Acuticoccus sp. I52.16.1: one gene and its partner. The protein of the gene in region 2 interacts with the protein of the main gene of each other region in a pairwise test. Links are inferred from orthologs where the notes say so. Each region holds a gene or a part of one and is shown on either strand. Other genes may lie near its edges.

What was found.
Region 1: the proteins of def (region 2) and MRB58_RS10050 interact in binary tests that used the Escherichia coli proteins (3 or more experiments, as listed by UniProt). The link is inferred for Acuticoccus sp. I52.16.1 from one-to-one orthologs.

The regions. Positions count from the first base shown.
Region 1 is NZ_CP094828.1:2,226,223-2,233,382, reverse strand. Bases 1,312-4,253 are described here. They hold MRB58_RS10050 (aspartate-semialdehyde dehydrogenase), read right to left. Parts: upstream 3,329-4,253; coding sequence 2,294-3,328; downstream 1,312-2,293. Other genes in these bases: MRB58_RS10045 (putative zinc-binding metallopeptidase), read left to right, coding at 3,664-4,253; MRB58_RS10055 (DUF952 domain-containing protein), read left to right, coding at 1,906-2,247; MRB58_RS10060 (helix-turn-helix transcriptional regulator), read right to left, coding at 1,312-1,721. Also shown: MRB58_RS10065 (ligase-associated DNA damage response exonuclease), read left to right, coding at 11-1,045; more of MRB58_RS10060, read right to left, coding at 1,086-1,311; more of MRB58_RS10045, read left to right, coding at 4,254-4,701; MRB58_RS10040 (ligase-associated DNA damage response DEXH box helicase), read left to right, coding at 4,778-7,160.
Region 2 is NZ_CP094828.1:624,955-632,149, forward strand. What follows is about bases 2,795-5,771. They hold def (peptide deformylase), read right to left. Parts: upstream 4,553-5,771; coding sequence 4,037-4,552; downstream 2,795-4,036. Other genes in these bases: truA (tRNA pseudouridine(38-40) synthase TruA), read right to left, coding at 2,795-2,940; fmt (methionyl-tRNA formyltransferase), read right to left, coding at 3,043-3,966; MRB58_RS02875 (glyoxylate/hydroxypyruvate reductase A), read left to right, coding at 4,627-5,565; hydA (dihydropyrimidinase), read left to right, coding at 5,576-5,771. In the rest of the region: MRB58_RS02840 (RNA methyltransferase), read left to right, coding at 1-220; MRB58_RS02845 (hypothetical protein), read right to left, coding at 309-542; MRB58_RS02850 (adenine phosphoribosyltransferase), read right to left, coding at 762-1,307; MRB58_RS02855 (S-methyl-5'-thioadenosine phosphorylase), read right to left, coding at 1,310-2,185; more of truA, read right to left, coding at 2,182-2,794; more of hydA, read left to right, coding at 5,772-6,985. UniProt on the Escherichia coli protein: Removes the formyl group from the N-terminal Met of newly synthesized proteins. Requires at least a dipeptide for an efficient rate of reaction. N-terminal L-methionine is a prerequisite for activity but the enzyme has broad specificity at other positions.

The DNA.
Region 1 (7,160 bases), 1.6 Mb from region 2 along the record:
TATCGCACCCATGCCGGAACCGCTCCTCGCCCTGACGCCCGACGGCCTCTACTGCCCGCCGGGCGGTTTCCACATCGACCCCGTGCGCAAGGTGGCGCGCGCGGCGATCACCCACGGCCACGCCGACCATGCCCGCCCGGGTCACGACACCGTGCTCGCCACGGCCGAGACGCTGGCCATCATGGCCGTGCGCTACGGGCCCGGATTCGCCGGCTCGCGCCAGGCGATCGGCTACGGTGAGGCGGTGCGGATCGGCGGGGTGACGGTGCGCTACCATCCCGCGGGGCATATTCTGGGCTCGGCGCAGATCTCGCTGGAGGCGGGCGGCCGGCGCGCCGTGGTGTCCGGTGACTACAAGCGCCAGGCCGATCCCACCTGCACCGGGTTCGAGTTGGTCCCCTGCGACCTCTTCGTCACCGAGGCGACGTTCGCGCTCCCGGTCTTCCGCCATCCGGACGCGGCGGACGAGGTGGCGACGCTACTGCAGTCGGTGGCGCTCTTCCCGGAGCGGCCGCACATCGTCGGCGCCTATGCCCTGGGGAAGGCGCAGCGGGTGCTCGCCCACATCCGCGCCGCCGGCTACGATCGGCCGATCTACCTGCACGGCGCGATGGAAGCCCTGACGGCGCACTACCAGGCGAGCGGGCAGGACTTCGGCATCCTGCTGCCGGTGAAGGGCGTCGATCGCAAGACGCTGGCGGGGGAGATCGTCATGTGCCCGCCCGGCTCGCTGGCCGATCGGTGGGCGCAGCGGTTCGGCGACAGCGTGACGGCGTTCGCCTCGGGCTGGATGCGGGTGCGGGCGCGGGCGCGGCAGCGCGGGGTGGAGCTGCCACTGGTGATCTCCGACCATGCCGACTGGGAGGACCTGTGCACCACGATCGTGGAGACGGGGGCCGAACAGGTGTGGGTGACGCATGGCCAGGAGGACGCGCTGTGCCACTGGGCCCGCACGAAGGGCATCGACGCTCGCCCGCTGCACCTGCTGGGCTACGGAGACGGGGACGACGGGCCGGAGGAGATCGTCGCCGACGACGCGGACTGACGCGCGCGCCGGACGTGGTGGTGGAGCGTGGCGGGGGAGCCTATTGCGTCGCGTAGACGATGCGGGCGATCCACTCGATCTCGGACTTGCCGAGCGAGACGTCGTCATGGTCCGGATTGACGGCGTGGAACTTGTAGCCGTCGGAACCGATCTCTTTCAGCACCTTGACCGCGACCTCGTTGTTCGTGCGCTTCACCACCACGCGGTCGCCGGCGTTCGCCTCGGCGTTGGGGGAGATGAAGAGGACGTCGCCATCGCGGTAGAGCGGCTGCATCGAGTCGCCCACGACCGACAGCGCATAGAGCGGCTCGTGGCGCCGATCGGGGAAGGAAATGATGCGTGGGGGGCTAGGAACGGCGATCGTATCGGTGCCGACCGGGCTCGCGCTTTCGAAGCCCGCATGCGCTTCGCCGATGAGGGGGATCGAGACTTGCGGCGCGTTGCGGATGTTTTCGACGAAGCCGAACAGGTCCGACACCGAGGTGTTCGTGGCTTTTAGGATCTTTGCGATGGACTCGGTCGACGGCCAGCGGGGACGCCCGTCGGACGCAAATCGCTTGCTTTTGTTAAAAGTCGTCGGATCGAGACCGCTGCGACGGGCAAGGCCGGACGGAGACATGCCATGCTTCGCCGCAAGCTCGTCGATCGCGTTCCACACGTCGTTATGAGCGAGCATAGGCCCTACTCCTGCTCACAGGCGAAGATCGAATGGAGGTACCTCGTTCGGCTCCTCAACGTGAAAGCGCCCGTCCACAATTCAGTTTGTTCTGGATTGATGTAGCATATGTAAGGCGTTCGCGGAACCTGGGTTTCTGCAGATCCGCCGCATTCTGTGCCTCAATCAGACTCCTGGATGGCCCGTGGAAGACAAGGATACGATTTACAAGCTGCTGCGATCTGCCGAACTTGCGACATTCGTCACAAAAGGCTTCTTTGAAGGATCAGCCGACGACCTTCGCGACGGCTTCGTTCACCTGTCCACCGATGCGCAGCTGAATGGGACGCTCGAGAAACATTTTTCTGGAGAGTTCAACATTTTTGCGCTGGATTGCAGGCCTTTAATGAACTCAGCCGAATTGGTCTGGGAGACTTCGCGCGGCGGGGCGCTTTTCCCGCACCTCTACCGCGCGATACAACTCAGCGACGTGGCGGCGATATATCCGCTGCCGCAAAGCAAATGGCCTCCATCGCACAAAGGATAGAAATCCTGCGCCAGAATGCGACTGAATGTCGCATTCTGGCGGTCGGTCACGCCGCCTCGGCGCGGGCCGACAGCAACTTGCGGTTCACCAGCAGCTCCGCGATCTGCACCGTGTTGAGCGCGGCGCCCTTGCGCAGGTTGTCGCTCACCACCCACATCGCGAGCCCGTTCTCCACCGTCGGATCCTCGCGGATGCGGCTGATGTAGGTCGCGTCCTCGCCAGCGGCCTCGTACGGCGTGATGTAGCCGCCCGGCTCATGCTTATCGATCACCAGGCAGCCCGGCGATTCCCGCAACAGGTCGCGCGCTTCTTCGGCCGACAGCGGCTCCTCCAGCTCCAGGTTCACCGCCTCGGAATGGGAGATGAAGACCGGAACGCGCACGCAGGTGGCGTGCAGCTTGATCTTGGGGTCGAGGATCTTCTTCGTCTCGACCATCATCTTCCACTCTTCCTTGGTCGAGCCGTCTTCCATGAAGACGTCGATCTGCGGGATGAGGTTGAAGGCCATCCGCTTCGGGAACGCCTTGGACTGCACCTCGTCCGACACGAAGACGGCGCGGGTCTGGGCGAACAGGTCGTCCATCGCCGCCTTGCCGGCGCCCGAAACGGACTGATACGTCGCGACCACCACGCGCTTGATCCGGGCGCGGTCGTGGATCGGCTTCAGTGCCACGACGAGCTGCGCGGTCGAGCAGTTGGGATTGGCGATGATGTTCTTCTTGGCGAACCCCTCGACCGCGTCGGCATTCACTTCGGGCACGATGAGCGGCACGTCCGGATCGGTCCGGAAGGCGGACGAATTGTCGATCACCACCGCGCCGGCCGCGGCGATCTTGGGGGCCCACTCGCGCGCCACGTCGCCGCCGGCCGACATCATGCAGATGTCGACGTTGGAAAAGTCGGTCGTCTCCAGCGCCTCGCATTTCAGGGTCTTGTCGCCGTAGGAGACCTCGGTCCCCTGACTGCGGCGCGACGCGACCGCGATCACCTTGTCGGCCGGGAAGCCGCGCTCGGCCATGATATCGAGAATTTCGCGGCCGACGTTCCCCGTCGCGCCGACGACTGCTACCGTGTAGCCCATCTGCCTAAACTCCTAGAGACTGGGGCGTGTAATGGCGGAGATGACGGCATGTGTCCATCCGCCGGGCGCACAATCGCGGCCCTCGCCCGCCGGCTCGGTCCAGCGCAACGCCAGCGCTCGGCCGCACTGCGGCAGTCGACGGCTCGCCGCGGCGGACTGCCCCCGTGTAGTCGCCGCGGGCGTTGTTACTTGCGGCGCGCCGCAACCTATTCCCGTTGCGCGCGTTTGAGTGGCAGACGGGCGCCCCATTTGTCCCTAGAGCGGATATCCAACGTATGAAGCGGTTTTCGTGCAGAAACTGCGGCAACGAAGTCTATTTCGACTCGACGCGGTGTGTGAACTGCGGCAACGCGCTGGGATTCAACGCGTCGCGCGGGGTGATGCTGTCGACCCCGCAAGGCCGCCCCTGGAGTGTCGACCGCACCACCTACCACCTCTGTGCCAACGCCGAGCCGGTCGCCTGCAACTGGCTGGTGCGGGAGGGGAGCGGCGACGCGCTGTGCCGCGCCTGCGCCCACAACCGCACCATCCCTGACCTGTCCGACCCCGAGGCGATTTCGCTGTGGCGCGAGCTGGAGCTGGCCAAGCGCTACCTCTTCTATTCCATCATCCGCTGGAACCTGCCGCAGCCGACCATGGCCGAGGATCCCGACCACGGCCTCGCGTTCGACTTCCTCGCCGACCAGCAGAACGCCGACGGCACCGTGACACCCGTTCTGACCGGCCACGCGGACGGCCTCATCACCATCAACATCGCGGAAGGCGACGATGCCGAGCGCGAGCGGCGCCGGACCGACATGGGCGAACCCTATCGCACGCTGGTCGGCCACATGCGCCACGAGGTGGGTCACTATTACTGGGACCGCCTGGTGCGCGACGCGGGCAAGCTGGACGCCTACCGTGCCGTCTTCGGCGACGAGCGGGAGGACTACAACGAAGCGCTCAAACGCCACTACGAGCAGGGGCCGCCGGCCGATTGGGCCAACAGCTTCATCTCCACCTATGCGACGGCGCACCCGTGGGAGGACTGGGCCGAGACCTTCGCCCACTACATCCATATCGTCGACGCGCTGGAGACGGCCGCGGCGTTCGGCATCCGCACCACCGACCTCGGCCAGGAGAAGCAGACCACCCACGCCGTCGACTTCGACCCCTATACGCAGGGGACGATCGGCCACCTCCTGAAGGCGTGGGTGCCGGTGACGGTCGCCATGAACGCGATCAACCGCTCGATGGGCCAGCCGGATCTCTACCCCTTCGTGCTGTCGACGCCGGTCGAGCAGAAGCTGGGCTTCGTCCATCGGCTGATCCGCGCCCACGCGCAGGAGGCGACGCCGGCGCACAAACGCCGCTGGTGGCGCCTCGGCCGCTGACCGCGCCGGGTGACGCGGCTCGGTGGCGGCGCCGCCGGGAGGTGTCGCAGCCCGGCACGGCGCTTATGTTAGCCCGGTGCTCACCATACCCGACATCGCCCGCGCCGCGCGCGCCCTGCCTGAGCCGTTCGAAGGCTGGTTCGCCGGCCAGGGCTGGACGCCGCGCCCGCACCAGCTGGCGCTGATCGAGAAGGCGGGCGAGGGCAAGTCCACGCTCCTCATCGCCCCGACCGGCGCGGGAAAGACGCTCGCCGGCTTCCTGCCGAGCCTCATCGAGATCGCGGACGAGTTCCGCCGGCGCAACGCCGCCGTGCGCGAGGGGCCGCACACGCTCTACATCTCCCCGCTCAAGGCGCTGGCGGTGGACATCGCCCGCAATCTCGAGCGGCCGATCGCCGAGATGGGCCTCCCCGTCACCACCGAGACCCGCACCGGCGACACGCCGCAGAACCGGCGGCGGCGGCAGAAGGAGAACCCGCCGGACATCCTGCTGACGACGGCAGAGCAGATCGCCCTCCTGATCAGCCAGCCCGACGCCGCCCGCTTCTTCTCCGAGCTGAAGGTCGTCATCGTCGACGAGTTGCATTCGCTCGTCACCTCCAAGCGCGGCGACCTTCTCGCGCTCGGGCTGGCGCGACTGCGCCGGCATGCGCCGGATCTGCGCACCATCGGCCTCTCCGCGACCGTCGCGGAGCCGGACGACCTGCGCGGCTGGCTCGTCCCCTTCACCTCGCCCGACCCGACACCGCGCGCGGACGACGGCCGTGGCGTTCCCGAACGGCGCCCTGTCGGCCCGGCGTCCGGCCTCGCCGATCTCGTCGTCGTCGAAGGCGGGGCGAAGCCGGACCTCTCGATCCTGGCGACCGAGCAACGCGTCCCCTGGTCCGGGCACATGACACGCTGGGCGGTGGGCGACGTCTACCAGCTCATCAAGGCGCACCGGACGACGCTCGTCTTCGTCAACACCCGCTCGCAGGCCGAGACGCTATTCTACGAGCTGTGGCGCATCAACGAGGACACGCTCCCGATCGCCCTGCACCACGGCTCGCTGGAGCGCGAGCAGCGGCGCAAGGTGGAGGCAGCGATGGCCCGCAACGCGCTGCGCGCCGTCGTCTGCACCTCCACGCTCGACCTCGGGATCGACTGGGGCGACGTCGACCTCGTCGTCCACGTCGGCGCGCCGAAGGGCGCCTCGCGGCTCGCTCAGCGCATCGGCCGCGCCAACCACCGGATGGACGAGCCGTCCAAGGCGATCCTCGTCCCGTCGAACCGGTTCGAGGTGATGGAGTGCCAGGCGGCGCTGGACGCGTCGTATCTCGGCCATCAGGACACGCCACCCATCAAGGAGGGCGCGCTCGACGTCCTGGCGCAGCACGTCGTCGGCGTGGCGGTCGCCGACGCGTTTGACGCGATCGACCTCTACGAGGAGATCCGCTCCGCCTACCCCTACCGCACCCTCGACTGGGAGACGTTCGAGCGCGTCGTCGACTTCGCGGCGACCGGCGGCTACGCGCTGCGGGCCTACGAGCGCTACGCCAAGATCCGCCGGCGCAAGGACGGGCTGTGGCGCATCACCCACCCCGACGTCGCCAAGCAGTACCGGCTCAACGTCGGCACCATCGTGGAACTGGCGATGCTGCCGGTGCGGCTCGTCTCCTGGCGGCGCGGCATCTTGAGCAAGCGCGGCCCGATCCTGGGCCAGCTCGAAGAATATTTCCTCTCTTCGCTGGCACCGGGCGACACGTTCCTCTTCTCCGGTCAGGTCCTCAAGCTGGAGGCCGTGCGCGAGAACGAGGTCCTCGTCACCAAGGCGCAGACCAACGAGCCGAAGATCCCCTACTACGGCGGCTCCAAGTTTCCGCTGACGACCTATCTCGCCTCCGTCGTGCGGCAGATGCTGGCCGACCCCGCCAACCGCACCGCCCTCCCCGAGCAGGTGCGCGACTGGCTGGACCTGCAGGCGGCCCGCTCGCGCCTGCCCAAGGCGGACGAGCTACTGGTCGAGACCTTCCCGCGCGGCAACCGCCACTACCTCGTCGCCTACCCGTTCGAAGGGCGGCTGGCGCATCAGACGTTGGGGATGCTGCTGACCCGGCGGCTGGAGCGCGCGGGACTGAAGCCGATGGGCTTCGTCGCCTCCGACTACGCGCTCGCCATCTGGGCGCTGGAGGACCTCTCCGCCCACTTCGACGCGGCGGGCGCGGCGATGGCCGACCTCTTCGCCGAGGACATGCTGGGCGACGATCTCGACGAGTGGCTCGCCGATTCCATGCTGATGAAGCGCACCTTCCGCGCCGTGGCGCAGATCGCCCACCTGGTGGAGCGGCGCCATCCGGGCCAGGAGAAGACCGGCCGGCAGATCACCCTCTCCACCGACCTCGTCTACGACGTGCTGCGCTCGCACGAGCCGGACCACATCCTCCTGCGCGCCACCTGGGCGGACGCGGCGACCGGCCTCC
Region 2 (7,195 bases):
CTACGCGCTGACACCGGGTGCCGACGCCCGCCTCGGCGCCACGCCGCTCGCCGAACGCGCGGCCTTCCTGCTGGGCACGGAGGGCCCCGGCCTGCCCGAGGCGCTGATCGCATCGGCCGAGCCGCTGGCGATCGCGATCGCGCCGGGCGTCGACAGCCTCAACGTCGCGACCACCGCCGGCATCGCGCTCCACGCCCACGCCCTGCAACACGGCCTGTAGCCGACCCACGGCGAACTCTCGCAAGGATGCGCAGGCGGCGTCGCGGCCGACGTGCCGGGCGCGCCGGGCGCCGCCGATGCGCGGCGGGTCAGGCGACCGAAGGCGGTTCGCTGCGCTGGAGGGGGAGGACGTTCGCCTCGGTCATGGCGGAATGGTCGGCCCGGAGGGCCTGGTCGCGGAGGCGCTCCAGAAGCGCCTTCTCGCGCTGCGTCACCGCCCAGACGATACGCGGCGCGAGGTAGCGGGCGGCGACCCGCGGCGAGAGCCGGCAGACCATCCGACTCGCACACCAATAATTGCGCAACTCGTAGCTTACGGACATTGCCCTGCACCTAAGTTCAGTGAATTGCCGATCAGGCTAACCTTTGGGTCATGGGCCAGAAAGGCCATCGGCGGAATAGCTGTTTGGCGGGAACCAAGCGGCGCGTCGTGTTGTTAAGTAAATTGGTCCACGATGTCAGCACCCTAGCACGTCCCGGAAATGACGACGGCCCGCCCGTTGTCCCCGATCGCGGGCCTCCCCGCCCCGCGACGGGACGCGTCAATGCCCCTCAAAGGCCATCACCGCGAAGGTGGCGACGCCGATGTCGGCCAGCCGCCGGGCGCCCCCCAGCTCGGGCAGGTCGATCGCGAAGGCCGCCAGCGGCACCGTACCGCCGGCGCGCTGGATCAGCCGGGCCGCGGCGATCGCGGTGCCTCCGGTCGCGATCAGATCGTCCACCAGAAGCACCGTCGCGCCGCCGTCGGGAATGGCGTCCCTGTGGATTTCCACCTCGTCGGTGCCGTACTCCAGCGCGTACTCTTCGCGATAGACCTCGGCGGGGAGCTTGCCGCACTTGCGAATCGGCACGAACCCCTTGCCCATCTTCAGCGCCAGCGCGCCGCCCAGGATGAAGCCGCGCGCGTCGATCCCGGCGACGAGGTCGAACCCCTGCCCGGCCGCGTGCCCGGCGATCGCGTCCACCGTGCGCGCCAACCCGTCGGCGTCGCCGAACAGGGTCGTCACGTCACGGAAGACGATGCCCGTCTTGGGATAGTCGGGGATCGCCCGCACCATCTCGCGCAGGTCGCGCGTCGTCTGGCTCATGGTCAGGTCCTGTGGAGGACGCGGCCGGCAACCGCGTCGAGTTTGGCGACGAGCGCCGGGTCGCGCGCTTCCGGCGCGGTGATGATGGCGAACTCCAGCGCCGTGTCCGACCCCGTGGAGCAGGGCTGGCGCGTCGGCGGGGTCGCCACGGCGAGGGCCTGGACCAGCGCGCGCGCCGCGTCGCCGTTGGCCCGCATGGTGGTGATGATCTGCTGGATGTCGACCTCGCCGTGGTCGGGGTGCCAGCTGTCGAAGTCTGTCACCATGGCGACGGTGGCGTAGGCGATCTCGGCCTCGCGGGCGAGCTTGGCCTCCGGCATGTTGGTCATGCCGATCACGTCCGCCCCCCAATTGCGGTAGAGGTGCGATTCGGCCAGCGAGGAGAACTGCGGCCCCTCCATCGCGAGGTAGGTCCCGCCGCGATGGCAGACGACGCCCGCGACGTCCGCCGCCGCGGCGATGCGGTCGCCCAAGTCGCGGCTGACGGGATGGGCCATCGACACATGCGCCACGCAGCCCGCCCCGAAGAACGACTTTTCGCGCGCGAAGGTGCGATCGATGAACTGGTCGACGATCACGAACGTCCCCGGCGGCAGGTCCTCGCGCAGCGAGCCGCAGGCCGAGAGCGAGACGAGGTCGGTCACACCGGCGCGCTTCATCACGTCGATGTTGGCGCGATAGTCGATCTGCGTCGGGCCGAGGCGGTGGCCGCGGCCGTGGCGGGGCATGAACACGATCCGGGTGTCCGCCAGGGTGCCGACGAGGACCCGGTCGGACGGCTCGCCCCACGGGCTTTCCACCGTCTCCCACGTCCCCTCGAGGCCTGGCAGGTCATAAAGTCCCGACCCGCCGATGATGCCGAGCACAACGTCCATCAGCTCTCCTCGTCCTCCTGCGGCGCGTAGTCGACGCGCGTCAAAACAAGGCCGACCGCCGGAGCGACCGGACCGCAGGCCGGCCGCGAGCGGGCCGCCAGCGCCGCCGCGACGTCCCGCGGCTGCCAGCGGCCGATGCCGACTTCGACCAGCGTGCCGACCATGGACCGAACCTGATTGTGAAGGAAAGAGCGCGCGCTGGCCCGCACCTCGATCCGTTCGCCCGAACGCGTCACGTCGAGCCGGTCGAGCGTGCGCAGCGGGCTCTTGGCCTGACACTGCGCGGCGCGGAAGGTGGTGAAGTCGTGCCGGCCGACGAGGTGGGCGGCGGCCGCGTTCATCGCCGCGACGTCGAGCGGCTGCGGCACCCGCCATGCGGCACGCTCGAGCGCCAGCGGCGGCCGGCGGTTGACGATGCGGTAGAGGTAGTGCCGCGCGCGGGCGGAGTGGCGCGCGTCGAAGTCGTCGCCCACGCGCTCGGCCGAGAGGACGGCGACCGGCTCGGGCCGCAGGTGGGCGTTGACCGCGTCGCGCACGGTGTCGGCGCGCCAGTCCTTGGCGAGGTCGACGTGGGCCACCTGGCCGGTGGCGTGGACGCCGGTGTCGGTGCGCCCGGCGCCGTGGACGCGGGTCGCCGTGCCGACGAACTTCTCCAGCGCGTCCTCCAGCGCCTCCTGCACGGCGCGCCCGGTCTCCTGGCACTGCCAGCCGACATAAGGCGTCCCGTCATATTCGATGGTGAGCTTGTAGCGCGGCACGGCAGCTGGCGATCGGTTGCGGGGCGGCCTCGATGGCGGCGTCGCCGGCGGGCTCCCCCGGCCTAACCGGCAGCCGCGGCGAAGTCCATCTCGCCGCGCCGCTCAGCGCTCGAACCGGTCGCCCGGGCCGATGCGGGCGCCGCGCAGGAAGGCATCCGCCTCCACCGGCGACTTGCCGGCCCGCTGGACCCGCACGAGACGCACCGCGCCGCGCCCGCAGGCGACGGTCAGACGGTCGTCCAGCACCTCGCCCGGCGCGCCCGTCCCGTCGGCGAGGGTCGCGCGCAGCACCTTCAGCCGCTCCGGTTTGCCGCCGATCTCGATGGTCGCGTGGGCGCCCGGCATCGGGTTGAGGCCGTGGATGTGGTTGCGCACGGTCTCGGCGTCGGCGGTGAAGTCGATCGGCGCCTCGGCCTTGTCGATCTTGTGGGCGTAGGTGACACCCTCCTGCGGCTGCGGCGTCATCGTCAGCGCCTCGCGCTCCAGGCCGGCGAGGGCGCGGACCATCAGGTCGGCGCCGAGGCGCGAGAGGCGGTCGGTCAGGTCGGCGGCGGTGTCGTCCGGTCCGATCGGCGTGCGCTCCACCATGGCGACCGGGCCGGTGTCGAGGCCCTTCTCCATGCGCATGACCGCAACGCCCGTCTGCGCGTCGCCGGCCATGATGGCGCGGGCGACCGGCGCCGCGCCACGCCAACGCGGCAGCAGCGAGGCGTGGACGTTGAAGGCCCCCAGGGGCGCCGAGTCGAGCACCGCCTGCGGCAGGATCAACCCGTAGGCGACGACCACCAGCACGTCCGCCTCCAGCGCCTCGATCGCGCCGGCCTCCTCTTTCAAGGACGTCGGATGGCGCACCTCGATGCCCAGCGCGTCGGCCGCCTCGTGCACCGCCGAGCGGCGCTCGGCCATGCCGCGGCCGGCCGGACGCGGCGGCTGGGTGTAGACGGCCGGGATCTCGTGCCCCTGGCCGGCGATTTCCATGAACGTCGGCACCGCGAAGGAGGGCGTGCCCATGAAGACGACGCGCATCATGCCGTCACCCGCGGGCGAGCGGACGGACCGCGGCGCACCGGCTGCGCGAATCGGGTCGGGGTCACCATCACGCGCCGAGCTTGGCTTGCTTGGCGAATTTCTTCAGCACCCGCTCCCGCTTCAGCCGGGAGAGATAGTCGACGAAGAGGACGCCGTTCAGGTGGTCGATCTCGTGCTGCAGGCAGGTGGCCAGCAGGCCGTCCGCGTCCACGGTCCGCTCCGCGCCCTCGCGGTCGAGGTAGCGCACGGTGACGCGGGCCGGACGCTCGACGTCTTCGGTATAGTCGGGGATCGACAGGCAGCCTTCTTCGTAGACGGAGGTTTCCTCCGAGCGGGCGACGATCTCGGGGTTGATCAGCACCATCGGCGCAGGCTCGGCGTCGTCCTCCGTCGCCACGTCCAGGACGACGAGGCGCTCCGAGATGCCGATCTGCGGCGCGGCGAGGCCGATGCCGGGCGCGGCATACATGGTCTCGAGCATATCGTCGGCCAGTGACTTGATCCGATCGTCGACGGCGGTCACAGGCTCTGCCACACGCCGCAGCACGGGATCGGGGATGATGAGGATCGGACGTTTCGCCATGGGCGGCAGATATGACGCGCGTGGGCGGCGGTCAATTGTCAAACGGCCCGCCAATTGCCTATGAGACCTCTACCATGACAACGCTTTTCCTCTCCGCCGACTGGGGACAGGACGAATGGCTCGCCGCCTGGCAGGCCGTCGCCCCGAACCGCCCGCTCCTCGTCCACGGCCGGGACGACTACGACCCCGCCGGCATCGACTACGCGCTGACCTGGAAGCCGCCGCGCGGCGTCCTGAAGACGCTGCCGAACCTGAAGGCGATCTTCAACATGGGCGCCGGCGTCGACGGGGTGATCGCCGACCCGGAGTTTCCGGCCGTGCCGCTGGTGCGCCTCGTCGACCCGGACCTGACCTCGCGGATGGGCGAGTGGGTCGTCCTTCAGGTGCTCACTCACTTCCGCCAGGCGCTCACCTACCTGGACTTCCAGGCGAAGCACGAGTGGACCGAGCTGACGCAGCCCGCCGCGCACTCCGCCCGCGTCGGGCTGATGGGCTACGGCACCCTCGCCCGCCACTGTGCGCCGATCCTCCTGGCGCTCGGCTTCAACGTCCACGGCTGGTCCCGCTCGCCCAAGTCGAGCGACATCACCCTCCACTACGGCGACGACGGGCTCGACCATTTCCTCGCCCGGACCGACATCCTCGTCTCGCTGCTGCCGCTGACCGAGGGCACGCGCGGCATCCTCGACGCGGCGCTGATCGCCAAGCTCGGCGGCGGCAGTCCGCTGGGGCCGGTGCTCGTCAACGCCGGCCGCGGCGGCCTGCAGAACGAGGCGGACATCCTGGCCGCGCTGAGGTCGGGCGCGCTGAAGGGTGCCTCGCTCGACGTCTTCAACGAGGAGCCGCTGCCGGCGGGAGACCCGATGTGGGACGGGCCCAACCTCGTCATTACCCCCCACGTCGCGGCGGCCTCCGACCCGGAGGCCACCGTCGCCAACATCATCCGCCAGATCGACGCCTACGAGAGCGGCCAGCCGCTGCAGAACGTCGTCGACCTCGCGCGCGGCTACTGAGGAGAGTGAGATGACCTTCGACCTCGTCATCACGGGGGGCACGATCGCGACGGCCGCGGATGTGTTCAAGGCCGACGTCGGCATCAAGGACGGCGTCGTGACGGCGCTGGGGATCGGCCTTGAGGGCGCCGAGACGATCGACGCGACGGGCCAATACGTCCTGCCGGGCGGTATCGACAGCCACGTCCACATCGACCAGCCCTCCGGCGAGGGCATCACCATGGCCGACACGTTCGAGACCGGCACCCTCTCCGGCCTCTTCGGCGGCAACACCACGCTGCTCCCCTTCTGCATCCAGGAGAAGGGCAAGTCCCTGCGCGAGGCGCTGACCCAGTACCACGCCAAGGCCGAGGGCAACTGCTACACCGACGTCTCCTTCCACCTCGTCATCTCCGACCCGTCCGAGGCGGTGCTGGGCCAGGAGCTGCCGGCGGCGGTCGAGGATGGGTACACCTCGTTCAAGGTCTTCATGACCTACGAGAACCTTCGCCTGAACGACGCCGAGATCCTCGCCGTGATGGACACCGCCCGGCGCACCGGCGCGCTCGCCATGGTCCACTGCGAGAACGAGGACGCGATCCGCTTCCTGATCGACCGCCACGTCGCCGAAGGCCGCCTCGAGCCGGCCTCCCACGCCACGACCCGGCCGCTGGCGGTGGAGCGCGAGGCGACGCACCGCGCCATCTCGCTCGCCGAGGTGGTCGACGTGCCGGTCGTCATCGTCCACGTCTCCAACGGGGCGGCGATGGAGGAGATCGAGCGGGCGCGGGCGCGCGGCATGAACGTCACCGGCGAGACGTGCCCGCAGTACATCCGCCTCACCGAGAAGGACCTCGAGGGCATGAACTGGGAGGGCGCCAAACAGGTCTGCTCCCCGCCCCCGCGCACCGAGGCCGAATGGGAGAACATCTGGCGCGGCATCGAGAACGGCGTGTTCGACGTCTTCTCCTCGGACCACTGCCCGTTCCGCTACGACGACGACCACGGCAAGCTGAACCCCAAGGGCCGAACCGATTTCCGCCACATCCCCAACGGCATTCCGGGGGTCGAGACGCGTTTGCCGATCCTCTTCTCCGAAGGCGTCTCCAAGGGCCGGATCGACATCAACCGTTTCGTGGCGCTGACGTCGACCAACCACGCCAAGACCTACGGCCTCTATCCGAAGAAGGGCACGATCGCGGTCGGTTCGGACGCCGACATCGTGCTGTGGGATCCGCAGGCGCAGACCACCATCCGCCACGCCGACCTTCACGGCGGGTCCGACTATACCCCTTACGAGGGGCTGGAGGTCAAAGGGCTGCCGAAGACGGTGATCCTGCGCGGCAAGGTGATGGTGAAGGACGGCGCGCTGACCGGCACCAAGGCCGACGGCAAGTACCTGCCGCGCGAGAAGTCGATGAAGGTACGCCGCAAGGGTTGAGCGGCGCGCCCCGCGGGGCCGGGGCGCCGGTGACGACGGGCGTGGACGATGCGCGCGGGAGGATGCCTCGCACCGGGCGGGCGGTCGCAATCGGCGGCCGCGCGCCCTATGGTGTTCATCCGTGGCTCAGGGTCGCCTTGGCAGACCCTCGCCCACGGCCGGTCCCTGTGCGAGGCGACGGCCGGCCGATCCATCGAGGTTGAGCGCTCC